Regions from separate parts of the Paenarthrobacter sp. GQ52 genome, predicted to be linked through region 1. Evidence: riboswitches for the same ligand, from Rfam matches in the RefSeq annotation. Region 1 holds a riboswitch; each other region holds the start of a gene.
The links. A riboswitch is a leader RNA that binds a small molecule or an ion and turns the genes downstream of it on or off. The one in region 1 is predicted to bind thiamine pyrophosphate.

Region 1 (4,412 bases):
AGTGGAGCGTTGTCCGGAGTTCCGGGCCGGGCGCGGGCGGTTGCTTCAAGGAGTTCCAGTTCAGCCACTGCGGGGACCAATACTTGGGCGTCCCTCAGCAATTGGTAAACGCCACCCGCCGAGACCGCGTTGGAAGAGGCTGACAACCCGTCTTCGCGTTGCGTGGCTCCAATCACCACAGTTCCGTCGTCCCGGGGCACGATGTAAACCGGTACCCCGCGAACCATCCCGCGAATCGTTGATGTGACCAAGGGCCGCAAGTGATCGGGGACGCGAAGCCGGAGGATGTCCCCGTAGACCGGCCTTACGGGAAGCGTGAGGCCCTCAGGGAGACCGGAGAGTTGGGACGCCCCGAGCCCGTTGGCCACCACCGTTTCTCCGGCGTGAACGGTGACTCCTGAGTCCAGTGCCACGCCTGTGACACGCCCGCCTTCCCACAGCAAACCGCGCGCCCTGGAAGCAATGGCGAATCCGTCATCGGCTCCCGACACCCAGGAACTGTCATTGGGCGAATGGGCTGCCAGTCCTGCCAGGAGGCATGCCGCGAGTTTCCTTGGATCGACTTGGTGGTCGGCAGGTATATCGAAAGCACAGGAGATCTGCGGGCTGAGGAGCGGCTCACGCTGCCTCGCGTCCCGCAGAGCGATAGGTTCGACTTCCAGGCCAGCCGCAAGCTGGACCGACCTTAAGTCTGCGAGCGCCCGGCGGTCGGCTGCGTCGGCACCCACGGCGAGGGTCGGCGTCGTGCGATATCCGTTGTCCTCCGCGCCTTTATGCAGGCCGTCCACGAAGGAGGGCCAGAGCTGGGAAGACTCAAGCATTAACTCAAGAAGGTCTTCTTCCTGGTAATGGAGTTCGCTGACGGGTGCAAGCATGCCTGCCGCTGCGAAGGACGCGCCGGAAGCGGGAGCGGGGTCGATCAGCGCAACTGAACGGCCCAATCGCCGGGCTTCGTGAGCGATGCCGAGGCCGATGACGCCGCCACCAATGACGGCAACGTCTGCCTGGAGGCGGGTATGGCGGGAATCTGCCATTCGTTTCCTTCCCTACGCCGGTACTAGCCGGATCAGGTCAAGCGGTCGGCGCTGAAGCCCTCTCAGCCGGACAGTCATATGACGAATGTCGCGGCTCCCGCAGTACGAGCCCAGTTTAGAGGAACTACTCTGGTTCCCATGACTCAGCCTGACGCTCTTGCCTCCGCCCGCCTTTACCTGTGCACCGATGCCCGTAAGGAGCAGGGCGATTTTGAGGACTTTGTGGACGCCGCTTTCGAAGGCGGTGTGGACATCATCCAACTCCGCGACAAGACGCTGGAAGCTGCCGAGGAACTGGAGATGTTGACCGTCCTGCGGAGCGTCGCACAACGGCACGGACGGCTTTGGGCGGTCAACGACCGGGCCGATGTTGCCAGCATTTCCGGGGCTCCCGTCTTCCACATCGGGCAAAAGGACCTGCCCCTGACTGCAGCCCGGACCCTCCTGCCGAACGCCACCGGCATAGGCCTCTCCACCCACACAACCGAACAAATCGATGCCGCTGTGGCCACCTCCCAAGGGCCCCTGGGACTGGACTATTTCTGCGTGGGTCCGGTCTGGGCAACACCCACCAAACCCGGTCGCGCTGCTGTCGGTTTGGACCTGGTCACATATGCCGCAGAAGCGGTCAAGCGCTCGGGCGACGGTGTGACCCTCCCTTGGTTCGCCATTGGTGGCATCGATCTCAGCAACGTTGAACAGGTTGTGAAAGCGGGCGCCGGCCGGATCGTGGTGGTCCGCGCCATCACAGCGGCACCGGACCCGACGGCGGCGGCCAAGTCGCTGCTGGAAGCCTTGGATTCCGTCTAGGGAAGCCGGAGGTTCCGCGCGATCCGCGGGCTAGGCGGTCAGGCCGAGGCCAGTCATCCGGCGGGCGTGCTTTTCGGCGAGCTCCGTCGTCAGCCTTTTCGCCGCGGCACGCGTGTCCCCGCCGCTTTTCAGCATCGGCCCCAGCAGGGGGTGTTCCATGCCCACGCGTTGCGCCTGCGTCAGCGCTTCCCCCACCAAGCGGCGGCCCCACAGCGCCAATCGCGAAGCGAGGCGCGGGTCATCTGCCAAGGCCCGCCTGAGCAGGACGCGAAGGACTTCCGTGGCCTGATCGGGTGAAGCAACGCGCTCAACGAAATGCTGCGTTGTCGGGTCGAGGAACATCGAGACAGCCCTATAGAAATCCGATGACACAGTATCGATGACATAGGCCTTCATCACGGATTCGAACCAGTCCCCCGGCTTGGTGCGCTCGTGGAAGTGATCGAAGGAGCGCTGAAACGGCAGCATGGCACGTTCGGGATCCAGACCCATCTCCGACAGGCGGTCGTTGAGGAGGGCGAAGTTTCCGTAGGCCCCCACTGCGATCTTCGCGAGCACTGACCTGTCGTGAAGCGTGGGTGCATAGCGGGAATCCAGGGAGAGCCGCCCGAAGGCGGACAGTTCGCCATACGCCATGGCTCCAAGCAACTCCGCTGAGAGTTGCCCGGCATAGGCTGCGGCGTCCGGGGAAGTGCCCATGATCCAAGACTATCGGCCCATTTCGGGCTAACCTGATTTTCGTGTCACATCATCGGATTGCGCCCAACGTCGACGACTCGTCGGACCAGCTCGCCTCGGCCCTCGCCGCCCTAAGGACGGAGCTGGAACTCCCCGGCGAATACCCGGCAGAAGCTGTGGAGGAGGCACGGGAAGCGGTGGAGGCCCTTGAGCTGCCGGCCCAGGACCTGCGGGATATCCCTTTTGTGACCATCGACCCCGCGACGTCCACCGACCTGGACCAGGCTCTGTTCATTGAAAGGGCCGGTGATGGGTACAAGGTCCTCTATGCCATCGCCGATGTGCCTTCCTTCGTGGCTCCCGGCGGCGCGCTGGATACCGAAACGCGTCAACGCGGGCAGACGTTCTACGCCCCTGACGGGCGGATCCCGCTGCATCCGGAGGTCATCAGTGAGAACGCGGGAAGCCTGCTGGCCGACCAGGATTGCAGCGCGTTCGTTTGGGATTTCGACCTGGACGGGAAAGCTGAAATTTTGGCCGTCACCGTTGCCCGTGCGACTGTGCGCAGCAGGGCAAAGCTGAGCTACAAGGGCACACAACAGCAGATCGACGACGGTACTGCCCCGCCGGTTCTCCAGCTACTCAAAGAAGTGGGCCTGAAGCGCGTTGAACTGGAACGTCAACGCGGCGGCGCAAGCCTCAACATGCCGGAACAGGAGATAGTCCAGGCGACTGACGGCGGCGGGTACAGAATCGCGGCAGCACCGTCCCTGCCGGTTGAGGATTGGAACGCGCAGATCTCCCTCATGACCGGCATGGCCGCCGCGCAGATGATGCTCGATGGAAAAGTGGGCATCCTGCGCACCATGCCCGCACCTGATGATCGGTCACTGCTCCATTTCAAGCGGCAGACCACTGCCCTCGGCAAACCCTGGGACGGAGAGGTCAGCTACGGCGAATACCTGCGGACCCTGGATGCATCCGATCCCAAACAGCTTGCGATCCTGCATTCGGCCGGAACGTTGTTCCGCGGTGCAGGCTACACGCCCTTTGACGGTGATGTTCCGGCCAATGTGATCCAAGCAGCTATCGGGGCTCCCTATGCCCACACCACAGCACCCTTGCGGCGCCTCATTGATCGCTTTGTCCTGGTGATCTGCGAAGCCCTCAGCAATAACCAGGACATTCCGGCATGGGCGCGTGAAGCCCTCCCGTCGTTACCCGAGATCATGGCATCCTCGGATCAGTTGGCCGGACGCCTCGAACGGGCGGCATTGGACACAGTAGAAGCGGCGCTCGTTGCCAACCACATCGGCCAGGAATTCGAGGCTGTTGTCATTTCCGGGTCCAAACCCTCCAACGGAGCCGCCCGTGGAAACGGCAACGGCAATGGAAACGGCAACGGGCCCTTTGGCGTCGTGCAAATCGCGGACCCCGCTGTCACGGCCCGGTGCGACGGAGAAATGGAGTCCGGAACCAAGGTTCGGGTGCGCCTGCTGAAGGCTGATATCGCCAGCCGGGAGATCCGGTTTCAGTTGCTGCCCTGAAGCCGTTCATCCGGCAATCCGGGCTTTCCGGCCCCCAGAGGATAGACTGGGCTTGTAGTAATGGATGCCCGGTCGTTGATTCAGTTAATTTTTGAACTCAACAAGCCCGCCCCTACGCGATCTTGAGATGTACCAACTGGTCACCAGTGCCAGTACTTAGATAGCCCGCGATCGGCTTCCACTGGACTTGCTTGCGCGCCCGTTCGTGCTCCGGTACGGCTCCGCCGCCGCCGTTGAGCATGCAGCGCCAATGCCCAAATGAATAAGGAAACTCCCTGTGAGTGAATTGCATACCCACGAAGTCCTGACGGACTCCACCGGAACCGAATCAATCGAACCCGAG
Region 2 (4,412 bases), on a different contig from region 1:
GAAACTACCACTGAAGGCGAGCTGGAAGACGCAGGTAGTCGCCGGCGTCGCAGGAGCCGCGGCCGCCGTGGCCGCCGTGGAACCGAGCGGGACGAGAACGAGACCGATGACGGCACCGAGTCCGAGGACGAGGAAGCGCCGGTAGTAGAAGCCCTCGAAGAAGGTGTCACGTCTCGGCGCAGGCGTCGTCGCCGCCGTGGAGACCAGGATCTTGAACTGACCGGCGGCTCGGATGATGACCCGCCCAACACAGTCACCCGTGTCCGCGCGCCGCGCCCCATCACGGAGACAGCACCCTCCAACCGCGTTACCGGCGTCAAGGGCTCCACCAGGCTGGAGGCCAAGAAGCAGCGCCGACGCGAGTCCCGTGAAACCGGACGCCGCCGCCAGGTCATCACCGAGGCTGAGTTCCTTGCCCGCCGCGAGTCGGTGGACCGCCAGATGATCGTCCGCCAGCGCGACGACAGAATACAGATTGGTGTCCTGGAAGACGGTGTGCTTGCTGAGCACTTCGTGTCCAAGACCCAGCAGGACTCCCTGATCGGCAACGTGTACTTGGGCAAGGTCCAGAACGTGCTGCCGTCCATGGAAGCTGCGTTCGTGGACATCGGACGGGGCCGTAACGCGGTCCTGTACGCCGGTGAAGTCAACTGGGACGCAGTCAACCTTGAAGGCCAGCCGCGCCGGATCGAGAACGCCCTGAAGTCCGGCGACTCCGTCCTGGTCCAGGTCACCAAGGACCCCGTGGGACACAAGGGTGCCCGCCTTACCAGCCAGATCTCCTTGCCGGGCCGCTACCTGGTGTACGTACCCGGTGGTTCCATGACCGGCATCTCACGCAAGCTGCCCGACGTCGAGCGCAACCGCCTCAAGCGCATCCTGAAGGACCGCCTGCCGGAGAACGCCGGTGTCATTGTTCGCACAGCAGCCGAGGGCGCTTCGGAGGAAGAGCTCACCCACGACATCAACCGTCTGCGTGCGCAGTGGGAAGGCATCGAAGGACAGGCCTCGTCCACCAAGGTCCTGGCTCCGGAACTGCTCTACGGCGAACCTGACCTCACCATCAAGGTGGTCCGTGACGTCTTCAACGAGGACTTCTCCAAACTGATCGTCTCCGGCGACGACGCCTGGGACACCATCGAGGCTTACGTGACATACGTTGCCCCTGATCTGGTGGGCCGCCTCGAAAAGTGGACCAAGGATCAGGACATCTTCGCCGCCTGGCGCATTGATGAGCAGATCCACAAGGCCCTGGAGCGGAAGGTCTTCCTGCCGTCCGGCGGTTCGTTGGTCATCGACCGCACCGAGGCCATGACTGTGGTGGACGTCAACACCGGCAAGTTCACCGGCAGTGGCGGAAACCTTGAAGAAACCGTCACCAAGAACAACCTGGAAGCGGCCGAAGAAGTTGTTCGCCAGCTTCGTCTGCGCGATATCGGCGGCATTATCGTCATTGACTTCATTGACATGGTCCTTGAATCCAACCGCGACCTCGTCCTCCGCCGCATGGTGGAGTGCCTCGGCCGGGACCGCACCAAGCACCAGGTGGCCGAAGTAACGTCGCTGGGCCTGGTCCAGATGACGCGCAAGCGCATGGGTACCGGCCTCCTTGAGGTCTTCGGTGAGCAGTGCGAGCACTGCGCTGGCCGAGGTGTCGTCACGCACGACGAGCCCGTTGAGCACCGACGCGCCAACGTGGTGGCTGCTGAACATCACCGCCCGCATACGGAAGCGCAGCAGCCTGCTGCGCGGACCGAACGCAAACGCCGCCGCGGCAAGGGCGGGGGACCGGCTGTTGCCGAAGCTCCCGCGCAGGTCCACACCACCACGTCCGCCCCGGCCGCAGCATCCACCACGGCTGAACCGCAGGATCCTGCCCGGATAGCCAAAGCCGAGGCAACCAGGGCCGCCCTGGCGACGATTGCCGCTGCAGCGCACGCCGCACACCTGCACGACGACGAAGTTCACCGTGCAGAGGAGGAAGCGCGGGCGGCAGGCCGGCACGAGCCGGACGCAAGCCCTACAGCCGGCACCGCCGCCAGTAGTGAAGCAGGCAGCGGCGAAGCAGGGACTTCAGCCCGCGATGCTGCAAGCAGGGAAGCAGCAGTCCAGGAAGCAAGATCTACTCCCGTGCTGCGCTTCGGCGGGGAAGAAGTTGCCTTGCCGTTCGTTGAGCACCACGAGGAACCGCAGGCAGCCAAGCCTGCCATGAGCCTGGATCTGCTGGCCGAAGCGTTTTCGCACCTCGGTGCGGCTCCGGCACCCGAGCAGGAAGCCGCTCCGGTTGCAGCCCCGAAGGCTGCTTCTCCGGCAAGGACTGCTGAGGAAGACCCCGAGGCTGCTTCAGCCTCGCGTGGTCGTCGTGGTCGCCGTAACCGGAGTGCCAGCAGGGCCCAGGGCGCGGCCAATGAAACCAGCGTTGAACACCATGAGGCGACAGCGTCGGCCACCCGGGGTTCGGCCCACGAGGCCAAGGCGCCTGTGGAACCGGCCAAGAAGGCACCAAAAGATGAGCCCATCATCCTCGGCGTTGGAGTTCCTGCTTCCGAGCTCTAATCGCGGCGAATAAGTTGAAGAGGGCCCTGCGCTATCTGCCAAACGGCGGGTAGTGCGGGGTCCTTTTGCGTCCGCTCGGCAAGCCAAGCACAGGCTACGTTCAGAGTCACATCCGGGCGTCGGTGTGGCCCGGTTCCCGCGGCGCGTTGCTTCCCGGCTACGCTTGGGGACTGACACGGGGTGCCGGGCGTTGGGCCAGGCTGAGATCCAAACCCGTTGAACCTGTCCGGTTAGCACCGGCGAAGGGATGTCCTCATGACTGCATCATCACATTCATCGGTGTACCCCCTCGACGCTCCGGCTTCGGGCCGTCCAACCCCGCGCATTCTGAGCATTGCCGGCTCGGACCCTTCAGGTGGTGCCGGAATCCAGGCGGACCTGAAGAGCATCGCCGCTTTTGGCGGGTATGGCATGGCTGCCATCACGGCCCTCACCGCGCAAAACACCAGGGAGGTCAGTGCCGTCCACGTCCCTCCCGCGCACTTCCTGCGTCAGCAACTGGAAGCCATTAGTGCCGACATCACCATTGACGCCGTCAAGATCGGAATGCTCGGCGACGCAGCCGTCATCAACGAGGTCCGGGGCTGGCTCGAAGAGGTGAGTCCCGCCGTCGTGGTCCTTGATCCGGTGATGGTGGCCACCAGTGGTGACCGGCTGCTGCGGGAGTCTGCTGAGAAGGCATTGCGTTCGCTGCTGCCTTTGGCCCACCTCATTACGCCGAACCTTCCTGAACTGGCCATGTTGCTGGGGGAGCCCGAGGCAACTGACTGGGCTTCGGCGCTGGACCAGGGCAAACGGCTGGCAGCGGAGTACGGAAACACGGTCCTGGTCAAGGGTGGCCACCTGCCAGGGCCGGAGTGCCCGGATGCGCTGGTGAACACGAGCGGGCTGCTGTCTCAGGACGTGGTCGCAGTGGCAGGTCCCCGGGTTGCAACGCGGAATAGCCACGGTACCGGGTGCTCTCTGTCTTCCGCCTTGGCCACAGTCCAGGCACGAACCGGTGACTGGGAAGTTTCATTGCGGGAAGTCAAGCCGTGGTTGCTAGGGGCATTGCAGGCCTCTGACAGCCTGCACGTGGGTCAAGGCAACGGGCCCGTGAACCACTTCCACCACTTCCAGCAGGCATCCACGCCGGGCGCTTTCGCTGCGGCGATGTGGAACGAAGCCGTCCCCGAACTCGAAGCGATTTACGGGCTCCCGTTTATTCAAGGACTTCAATCCGGCGAGCTGCCGGAACGTGACTTCAATTACTACCTTGCCCAGGACGCCATCTATCTCAATGGGTATTCGAGGGTCCTGGCACGTGCGGGCGCCTTGGCGCCCACGGAGGAAGAACAACTGTTCTGGGCAAAGGCATCACAGCAGTGCCTGGAGGTTGAATCGGAGTTGCACAGGAACTGGTTGAGCACGCGCGAAGCCTCCACGGCAACCGGACCGGTTACCAAGTCCTACGTGGACCATTTACTGGCAACATCCGCCGCCGGCAGCTACGCCGTGGTGCTGGCGGCGATCCTGCCCTGTTATTGGTTGTACGCGGAGGTGGGTCAGCAGCTTCATACGGCATACGTAGACGCCGGCGCGCCGGCGGACCACGCATATGCGGACTGGTTGAAGACCTATGCCGACGAGGATTTCGCGGCGGCAACGCGGAAAGCGATCAACTTCACTGCTGCCGCGGCCGTCGCGGCTTCCGGCACGGAGCGGACTGCGATGATGGATGCTTTCACTCAGTCCTGCCGCTACGAGACGGCGTTTTTCGATGCTCCCAGGCTGTTTGCCCAGGCTTCGTTCACGCGCGCTCAGTAGCTTTCCGGGCACGCACTTGAGGCCAATTGCGGCGACACGTCCGCGCGTCG
Region 3 (4,412 bases), on a different contig from region 1:
GCTCAACATTTATGAGGAAGCGGACATCGACAAGATCCGCGAGGAAACCCAAGTCATTGAGGCGAGATTGATCCGCATCATGGGCACGCGCGAAGAAGTCGCAGCCCTCAATGCAGAACAGCGCCCGGGAATGGAAGGGGCAACGCTATGAAGGAAATCGTTCTCGTGGCAACGGCTGTAATCCTTAGCCTCGCCGCGGCAGGGGCAATTGTCCGGATCGCGATCGGTCCGTCCTTGCTGGATAGGGTTCTGGCATCGGATGTCTTGCTGGCGATCCTGGGTGCCGCCCTGGCAATCGACATGGCAATGAACAAGCACCTTAACAACTTGATGCTGCTGGTGGCCCTCGCGGTGATCGGGTTCATTGGCTCGGTGACCGTGGCCCGGTTCGTAGCCGAACGGAGGGAGCAGAGCAATGAGTCCTGATGCCACCGGCTTGGATTTTGTGATCGACGCCGTCACTGCACTGTTCCTGGTGGTGGGCGCACTGATGTCCCTCGGCGCCGCTATTGGCTTGTTGAGATTTCCGGACCTCATGAGCCGCATGCACGCGGCCACCAAGCCGCAGGTTCTGGGGTTGTTCCTCATGCTGGCTGCGATCGGCCTCCAGATGCGGACCTGGTGGGTATGGCCAGTCCTTCTGGTGGCGTGGATTTTCCAGCTCCTGACGGCCCCGGTTTCCGCTCACATGGTGGGCCGCTCCGCCTACCGCACCAAGCACGGGCATCGCGAAATGCTCACCAAGGATGAACTTGAAGCGGTTGTGCAGCGGGCGGCCGCGGGGCAAGAGCCCGGGAGCCAGCGCTAGGAGCAGCAGAAACAACGAACGCCGGGACTACCCTTATGGGTGATCCCGGCGTTGTGTTGTGGTGCGGTTGCCTAGACGATGTCGTGGGTCTTGGCGAAGCGTGCAATGGCGCGCTGCGTGCCCCTGCTCGCCAGGACCTGGATGAGTGTGCTGACGAAGGCTGAAATCAGCGCGAAAGTCAGGGCCGAGCGAAGACTCGATTCCATGTCGTCGTTGCCCAAGGGTGGCTTGTTGCCCGTGGCCTTTTCCCACCCTTTGTTGACAAGTTTGGTACCTACGAAGCCTGCTCCGAGACTTACACCGGCGCCGATCAGCTTGAAGAAGAGGTTCATGCTCCCAGCCTAACCGGCTCCAGCTCGTTCCAAGCGCTAGCGGCGGTTTTCCCGCTCCTTGAGGAACGCAGCCATGGAGCCGACAGGTGCCAGAACCGGAACAACATCGTGTTCGGCCGACCAAAGAACATCCACTGTGGCGAACCCGGCGATTTCTTTGAGCAGGTAGTACGTGGGCGGCATCAGCTTCAGGGTGCCCGCGGCCTCCGCCGCAAGAATGTCCGCTACCGGCATCCACAGCGATTGCCAGGCCTCCGTGGTCTGGTGCCGGGGTTCGGCCCCCGGGGAGGGCTTGGCAACAAAAAAGTAGGTGTCGAATCGCTTGGGCATGTCTGTCGGTGTGATCCAGTTGGCCCACGGGCGGAGGTCAGAGGCATCGATGCTGAGCCCGGCTTCCTCCTTGACTTCACGGATTGCGGCGGAAAGCACCGTTCCGGCGTTCTTGGTGGCTTCGCCCGCGCCACTGCAGATGGAGCTCTGCTGCCAGTCCGCCGCGTGGCGTTGAAGCAGGTCCGAGGGGTAGTCCCAGCCGGACTCGTCCGCGGCATCCACCCGCCCACCGGGGAAGACCACCATGCCGGCGGCGAAGTCCATGGTGCTCACCCTGTGCTGGACAAAGGCTTCGAGTCCGCCCGGGGCGTCACGGAGGAGGATGACGCTCGCGGCCAGGCGCGGCTGGGGCACTTCTGTGGGAAGGGGGAGGTCTTGCTGGGGAAGGTCAGTCATGAAGGTGCCCCTTTGCCGCGGTGGATTCTGCTGGTTCATTCTCTCAGGTCTCGTTGTGAGGCCTGGTGTGCAGGGAATGGCGTGGGGGATGGGTGCAGAGCGGGCCTCGCAACGCGCCCCCGTCTCGTTGTGGGGCCTGGTGTGCAGGGAATGGTGTGGGATAAGGGTGCTGAGTGGGCCTCGCAACGCGCCCCCGTCTCGTTGTGAGGCCTGGTGTGCAGGGAATGGTGTGGGGTAAGCGTGCAGAGCGGGCCTCGCAACGCACCACCACTGCCGATTGTGACCGCCTGCCGGCAACAGACCAACACCCGCCACAGACTCAGGTGTAAACTGAACCAGCCCATCAGGGCAGATTTGATAACGACAGGGGAGCGCCGCCGTCGGACTCTGCAGAGATGCAGGAGACGCGAGGGCGCTGAGAGTGCGGACAGCCGCAGACCCTCGAACCTGATCCGGTTAGTACCGGCGCAAGGGAGTCGAGCTTCTCAGAGTGTCCGGATCCGGGCGGCGCAGGCCAGCCGGATTCCGGGGAGCACTTTCCCCTCCTGTAACCTCAGGAGGCAGAAAATGACCACGGTAAACGTGAAGAAGACCAGTTATAACTGGCGTGTTGTAGACATCGTTGTGGCGGCCTTGATCGCCATCGCGGGAGGCGTGATCTTCTGGGCATGGTCCCAAGGCGCCGCACTGGTATCCATCCCCATGAACGCGACGTATCCGCCTCTCACCGGCCTGATTGCCGGCGGCTGGATGATCCCCGCGGTCCTGGGCATGCTCATTATCCGCAAGCCGGGTGCAGCCCTGTTCTGTGAGACTGTTGCCGCCACCGGTGAGCTCATCCTGGGTTCGCAGTACGGCACCACCGTGCTCATCTCCGGCGTTCTGCAGGGCCTGGGCGCGGAACTCATCTTTGCCGCCGTCCGGTACAAGAAGTTCAACCTGCCCACTGCCCTCCTCGCCGGTGCGGGCGCGGGCCTCTTCTGCGGCCTGAACGACTCCTTCCTCCCGTGGGGTTGGAACATCGCCTATGAAGCCGTCGACAAGCTGGCCTACATCACCTTCACCACAATTTCCGGCGCAATCATCGCGGGCGCACTCTCCTGGGTGGCGACACGCGGCCTGGCCAAGACCGGCGTGCTGAGTTCCTTCGCCTCGCGCAAGGCCGCTTCGGAGCCCGTCTTCAGCTGATGTCGGCCACGCAAAGCGGCACGGTGAGGCCTGCCGCCATCTCAGCCGAGGGCTGGGGTTGGCGGCATGCCGGCCGTGCCCAAGCTGCCATTCAGGGCCTCGACCTTCGGATCGAACCCGGGGAGCGCGTACTGCTGCTCGGACCTTCGGGTGCCGGCAAATCCACGCTCCTTCATGCCCTCGCCGGGGTGCTGGGGGATGAGGAAGATGACTCGGATGAGACCGGCTCCCTGCTGATCGACGGCGTGGCGCCCCGCGAGCAGCGTGGACGCGCGGGACTGATGCAGCAGGACCCCGAGACGCAGGTGGTTTTGTCGAGGGTTGGCGACGACGTTGCCTTCGGTGCAGAGAACCTTGCCGTGCCGCGGGACGAGATTTGGTCCCGTGTCCATGAAGCGCTCGACGACGTCGGGTTGCGTACCGCTGCCGGCGGAGGTCTGGCGTTGGATCACCCGACGGCGGCGCTCTCAGGCGGTCAGAAGCAGCGCCTTGCGCTTGCGGGCATTTTGGCGATGCGGCCCGGGCTGATCCTGTTGGACGAACCAACGGCCAACTTGGATCCTGCAGGGGTGCTGGAGGTCCGTGATGCTGTTGGGCGATGCCTGGACAAGACCGGCGCCACGCTGGTTGTGGTGGAACACCGTGTGTCCGTGTGGAAAGACCTGGTGGACAGGATTGTGGTCTTGCAGCCAGGGTCGGCCGCAGGATCCAGCACGGACGCAGGGACCGGGAATGCTGCCGGCGGCGTCCTCTTGGACGGCCCTCCCGACCAGGTCCTTTCCGAGGCCCGCACCCTGCTGATGTCGGCTGGCGTCTGGGTGCCGGGGTACGTTCCGGCAACCCGCACCCGCCGTAAAGAACCAGACGCCGCGCAGCTTCTCCTCGCAGCCCAGGACCTTGCTGTTTCCCGACTAAAGCCACGGCGCAAGGGTTTCAAAACCATCCCGCCTGTTCCGGTGCAAACGGACATCAGTGCGCAGGTCCGGGCAGGCCAAGCCCTGACCATTACGGGTCCCAATGGTGCCGGGAAGTCCACGTTTGCGCTCACGTTGGCAGGCCTTTTGGCGCCCGTGGACGGCAAAGTGAGTGCCGCCGTCGAACTTTCCGAGGGGGCGGGCATTGATCCGTTCAAGTGGAAAGCAGACCAGCTGATTTCCCGCATCGGGACGGTGTTCCAGGAGCCGGAACATCAGTTCGTCACGGGCAAGGTCCTGGATGAGTTGATGTTTGGTCCGAAGCATCTGGGCCACGGCGAGGAGCGCGTGGACGAGTTGCTGGAACGGTTGCGGCTCACCCATCTCGTCGACGCCAATCCGTATACGTTATCCGGCGGGGAAAAGCGCCGGCTCTCGGTGGCC
Region 4 (4,412 bases), on a different contig from region 1:
GTTGGACCTGAAGCTCCGGCAGGTAGACCTTTCCGCCGGAGGCCAGGAACTCCTCGCTCTTTTCCCGCATCCCGCTGTACATCCCGGCGATTGCGGCCTGCGACTCTGCCGAACCATACTCGTCACGGATGTCCTGGCTGATGCGCATCGAACAGAACTTGGGGCCGCACATGGAGCAGAAATGCGCGGTCTTCGCCGGCTCGGCGGGCAGGGTCTCGTCGTGGAAGGATTCTGCCGTGACCGGGTCAAGGGACAAAGCGAACTGGTCCCTCCAGCGGAACTCGAACCGTGCCTTGGAAAGAGCATCATCACGCTCATGGGCCCCCGGATGTCCCTTGGCGAGGTCCGCTGCGTGAGCCGCGATCTTATACGTGATGACACCGGTCTTGACGTCGTCCTTGTTGGGAAGCCCCAGGTGCTCCTTGGGGGTCACGTAGCAGAGCATCGCGGTGCCGTAGCGGGCAATTTCCGTGGCGCCGATTGCTGAAGTGATGTGGTCATAGCCGGGGGCGATATCGGTAACCAGCGGCCCCAACGTGTAGAACGGCGCACCCTTGCAGAGTTCCTGCTGACGCTCCACATTTTCCCGCACCAGATGGAAGGGAATGTGCCCGGGTCCCTCCACCATGACCTGGACGTCGAAATCCCACGCCCGCTGCGTCAGCTCCGCGAGCGTATCAAGCTCGGCGAACTGCGCGGCGTCGTTGGCGTCGGCGATGGAACCCGGGCGGAGACCGTCACCCAGGGAGAATGCGACATCGTATTTGGCGAAGATTTCGCACAACTCGTCAAAGTGCGTGTAGAGGAAGTTCTCCTGGTGGTGTGCCAGGCACCATCCGGCCATAATCGATCCGCCGCGGGAAACGATGCCCGTGACGCGGTTGGCGGTCAAGGGCACGTACCTCAGCAGAACGCCAGCGTGGATGGTCATATAGTCCACACCCTGCTCGCATTGCTCGATCACGGTATCGCGGAAGATCTCCCACGTCAGCTGGTTGGCCTCCCCGTTTACCTTCTCAAGTGCCTGGTAAATAGGCACTGTTCCGATCGGAACGGGCGAGTTGCGGATGATCCACTCGCGAGTGGTGTGGATGTCATCTCCGGTGGAGAGGTCCATCACCGTGTCAGCGCCCCACTGGGCTGCCCACTGCAGTTTGTCCACTTCCTCTGCAATGGAGCTGGTGACTGCCGAGTTGCCGATGTTGGCGTTGATCTTGACCAAGAATGCCTTGCCAATGATCATCGGCTCGGATTCAGGGTGGTTGATGTTGTTCGGAATAATTGCCCTTCCCGCGGCGACTTCGCTGCGGACCAGCTCAACGTCACAGTTCTCCCGCAACGCAACGAACTGCATCTCCGGAGTCACGACGCCTTGTTTCGCGTAGTGCATTTGCGTGACGGTCTTACCCGCGACGGCGCGGCGCGGCACCGGTTGCGCACCCTTCCACTCCGCTGACGCGGCTCCACGCCGAACCGCGGACTTACCGTCGTCGAGCAGGTTCCTTTCCCGCCCCGAATAAGCCTCCGTGTCTCCGCGGGATTCGATCCATGGTGCACGGAAAGGCTCCAGGCCCACCACGGGATCGCTTCCGGGGCCCGCTGTTCGGTATACCTGCAGAGGTTTGTTTGCTTGCCCATTGGGAGAAGGCTCCAAGGCGATCTCCGTGACGGGGACCCGTATGCCGTTACCTGGGTCTTCCAGCCAAGCCAACGAATGGGACTTCAGGGATTGCGTTACAGTTTCCGCCGTATTTTGGACAGTATTCGTCTGGTTTTGGGCAGGGCTGTGCTGTGTTTCTGTGGTGCTCAAGGGAATACTCACTTCCTTCGCCGGCATTACCCGGACAGGTTCAACGGTCGCAGACTGCGTCAGTCCGATCTCAGCCCCTGCAGGGGCCCCCGTGTGGTCGTAGACGAAGCTACCACAGCTCCCGGCGGGCTCCCAGTCACATGCAGGCACCAGGCTCCAGCACGCCGCCCCGCTACGCTTTTGCCATGGCCAACATCATCGAATTCAGCGGACCTGCGCTCGTATCGGCAGACGAAGAGCGCCATGGGCTGTGGTCCGTAGACGGCATACTGACGTTTGAGCGTCCCGGTGCGACGCCGGACAGGATATTGGATGGCTGGGTCCTGCCAGGTTTGGTTGATGCCCACTGTCACATCGGACTCGGCCTTGGAGGAGCGGTGGATGAACAGGCAACGCTCGCCCAGGCCCAAGCAGACCTCAACGCCGGAACGCTGCTGATCCGCGATTGCGGATCGCCCGCCGACACCCGCTGGGTGCAGCAACGAACGGACCTGCCGCGACTGATCAGGTCGGGTCGGCATATCGCCCGGAGCCGGCGTTATCTTCGCGGTTTGGGTCATGAAATTGAGCCGCGGGAACTAGTGGAAACGGTCCGAAAGGAAGCCCGTGACGGAGATGGCTGGGTGAAACTTGTGGGCGACTGGATCGATCGCGGCGTTGGAGACCTCGCTGCCTCGTTCCCCGCGAAGACCGTCAAGGAAGCCATTTCCGCGGCCCACGATGAGGGAGCAAGGGTCACCGCGCATTGTTTCGGTGAGGACACCATCGATGACATGCTCGACGCCAATATCGACTGCATAGAGCACGCCACCGGACTCCTTTCGCGGCACCTTCCCCGTTTGGTGGAACAGTCAGTGCCCATCGTCCCCACCCTGGTCAACATCGCTACCTTCCCGGATATCGCAGCCCAGGCAGCGCCGAAGTTTCCGGAGTACGCGGACCACATGATGCGTCTCTGGGAGCGTCGTCGCGAGCGTGTGCTGGAGGCCTTCGAAGCGGGGGTTTCCGTCTATGCCGGTACCGACGCCGGTAGCGTGATCAAACACGGCAGGATTGCGGACGAAATGATGGAACTGCACGACGCCGGCCTTCCGCCGGCGGCGGTCCTGCACGCCGCCGCCTGGGGCGCCCGTGAGTGGCTGGGAGTCGAGGGCATCAGCGAAGGCGCAAGTGCCGACGTCGTGCTTTGCAGTGACGATCCACGCCGTCATCCGGGTACCATCGCGGCGCTCAAACACGTCGTGCTCAGGGGTAATGTCGTTCGTTAGGAATAAATTGAAGCTTCAAGTAATTTAGATAGGTAAGAAGGTGCCGATGCGCGGCCACCTCAGAACCGGGAGCTTCACATGACCTCATCATTCAGCCAGGATCTTCTGCCTGCCGAACTCACCATGGGCACCGTCATGCTCAAGGTGGGCGACATGAAGGTCATGAGCGACTACTATCAGCGAGCACTTGGCCTGGAAGTCGTGGCTGAGCAGGATGGTGGCCTGTACCTCGGACGCGTAGCTAAGCCCATTGTCCACCTTGCCCCCGCTGCGGGACTGCAGATTCCCGGGCGGGGAGAGGCCGGTCTGTTCCACACAGCAATCCTGTTCCAGGATCAGCCGTCGCTGGCCGCGACTATTGCTACGGCAGCGGAGTACGAACCTCGTGCTTTCGCAGGCAGCGCCGACCACCTGGTGAGCGAAGCGTTCTACTTCACTGACCCCGAAGGCAACGGAATTGAGCTTTACTACGACAAGCCGCGTGAGCTCTGGCAGTGGGACGGCAGCAATGTTGTGATGGACAATGTGGCCTTGCCTCCGCAGCGCTTCCTCCAGCAGCACCTGAGTGAAGCTGCAGTGACGGGTCAACGCGAGGCCGCTGCCGGGATCGGGCACGTGCACTTGCAGGTGGGTGACGTCGAAACTGCGCAAAAGTTCTATGTGGAGACCCTCGGCTTCGAGCGGACCGCAGGCTGGCATGGCCAGGCGTTGTTCGTTTCCGCCGGCGGCTACCACCATCACATGGCCATGAACGTCTGGAACAGCCGCGGAGCCGGCCCCCGAAAGGACACTCTCGGACTCGGGGAGGTTCTGATCGAAGTGCCCGGAAGTGACGACGTCGCAGCGTTGGCGGATCGACTGAAGGTTGCAGGAGTGCAGCATCAGCACACCGGGGCCGAGCTTCAGTTTAAGGACCCTTGGCGGAACAAGCTGCGGGTTGCCGTCCGCTAGCAGCTTGCCGCTTCTCCTGCACTAGGCTGGGCAGTGACGGCACGGAGCCATTCGGATTCGTGCCGCCGCCCCGTCAGCACGAAGGAATGAGAGTACTCTCCATGGGCTTTGCCGAAATTTTTGTAGCCACCCACGATGAAGCACTCAAGCGGGCAGCTGCCCTTGAAAAGGGTGCCGATGTAACCGGCCCCGCCGTGAGGATCGAGGGAATCACCGACTTCGAGGTGGAGCAGTTGGGCGACCTCGCAGGACAAGCTGTCCACGCCGCCGGAGCTGACTATGAGCTTGCCCTGGTTGATGTCACCAGTGATGCCCTTCTTGGGGTTCCTGAAGCCATGGTGAGGGCGTTGGCCGAACTGCTCACCTATGAAAGCGAAGGCGAC

Region 2: linked by a shared signal. The riboswitch ahead of thiD (bifunctional hydroxymethylpyrimidine kinase/phosphomethylpyrimidine kinase) and the one ahead of thiO (glycine oxidase ThiO) in region 1 are both predicted to bind thiamine pyrophosphate.
Region 3: linked by a shared signal. The riboswitch ahead of AC6CH8_RS17640 (ECF transporter S component) and the one ahead of thiO (glycine oxidase ThiO) in region 1 are both predicted to bind thiamine pyrophosphate.
Region 4: linked by a shared signal. The riboswitch ahead of thiC (phosphomethylpyrimidine synthase ThiC) and the one ahead of thiO (glycine oxidase ThiO) in region 1 are both predicted to bind thiamine pyrophosphate.

Annotation. Positions count from the first base shown of each region.
Region 1 covers NZ_JCAXEJ010000003.1:303,292-307,703, forward strand. Annotated here, with positions in the region: gene thiO (glycine oxidase ThiO) at 1-1,034, opposite strand, end outside; TPP riboswitch at 1,027-1,145, opposite strand; gene thiE (thiamine phosphate synthase) at 1,173-1,844, shown strand; gene AC6CH8_RS06875 (ferritin-like fold-containing protein) at 1,875-2,543, opposite strand; gene AC6CH8_RS06880 (RNB domain-containing ribonuclease) at 2,585-4,069, shown strand; gene AC6CH8_RS06885 (DEAD/DEAH box helicase) at 4,347-4,412, shown strand, end outside.
Region 2 covers NZ_JCAXEJ010000009.1:61,685-66,096, forward strand. Annotated here, with positions in the region: gene AC6CH8_RS13560 (Rne/Rng family ribonuclease) at 1-2,556, shown strand, start outside; TPP riboswitch at 2,723-2,821, shown strand; gene thiD (bifunctional hydroxymethylpyrimidine kinase/phosphomethylpyrimidine kinase) at 2,812-4,362, shown strand.
Region 3 covers NZ_JCAXEJ010000016.1:41,552-45,963, reverse strand. Annotated here, with positions in the region: gene AC6CH8_RS17665 (Na+/H+ antiporter subunit E) at 1-151, shown strand, start outside; gene AC6CH8_RS17660 (MrpF/PhaF family protein) at 148-426, shown strand; gene mnhG (monovalent cation/H(+) antiporter subunit G) at 416-808, shown strand; gene AC6CH8_RS17650 (DUF4235 domain-containing protein) at 880-1,140, opposite strand; gene AC6CH8_RS17645 (NUDIX hydrolase) at 1,177-1,866, opposite strand; TPP riboswitch at 2,222-2,358, shown strand; gene AC6CH8_RS17640 (ECF transporter S component) at 2,434-3,054, shown strand; gene AC6CH8_RS17635 (ABC transporter ATP-binding protein) at 3,054-4,412, shown strand, end outside.
Region 4 covers NZ_JCAXEJ010000014.1:62,054-66,465, reverse strand. Annotated here, with positions in the region: gene thiC (phosphomethylpyrimidine synthase ThiC) at 1-1,810, opposite strand, end outside; TPP riboswitch at 1,806-1,913, opposite strand; gene AC6CH8_RS16670 (amidohydrolase family protein) at 1,996-3,078, shown strand; gene AC6CH8_RS16665 (VOC family protein) at 3,157-4,029, shown strand; gene AC6CH8_RS16660 (hypothetical protein) at 4,116-4,412, shown strand, end outside.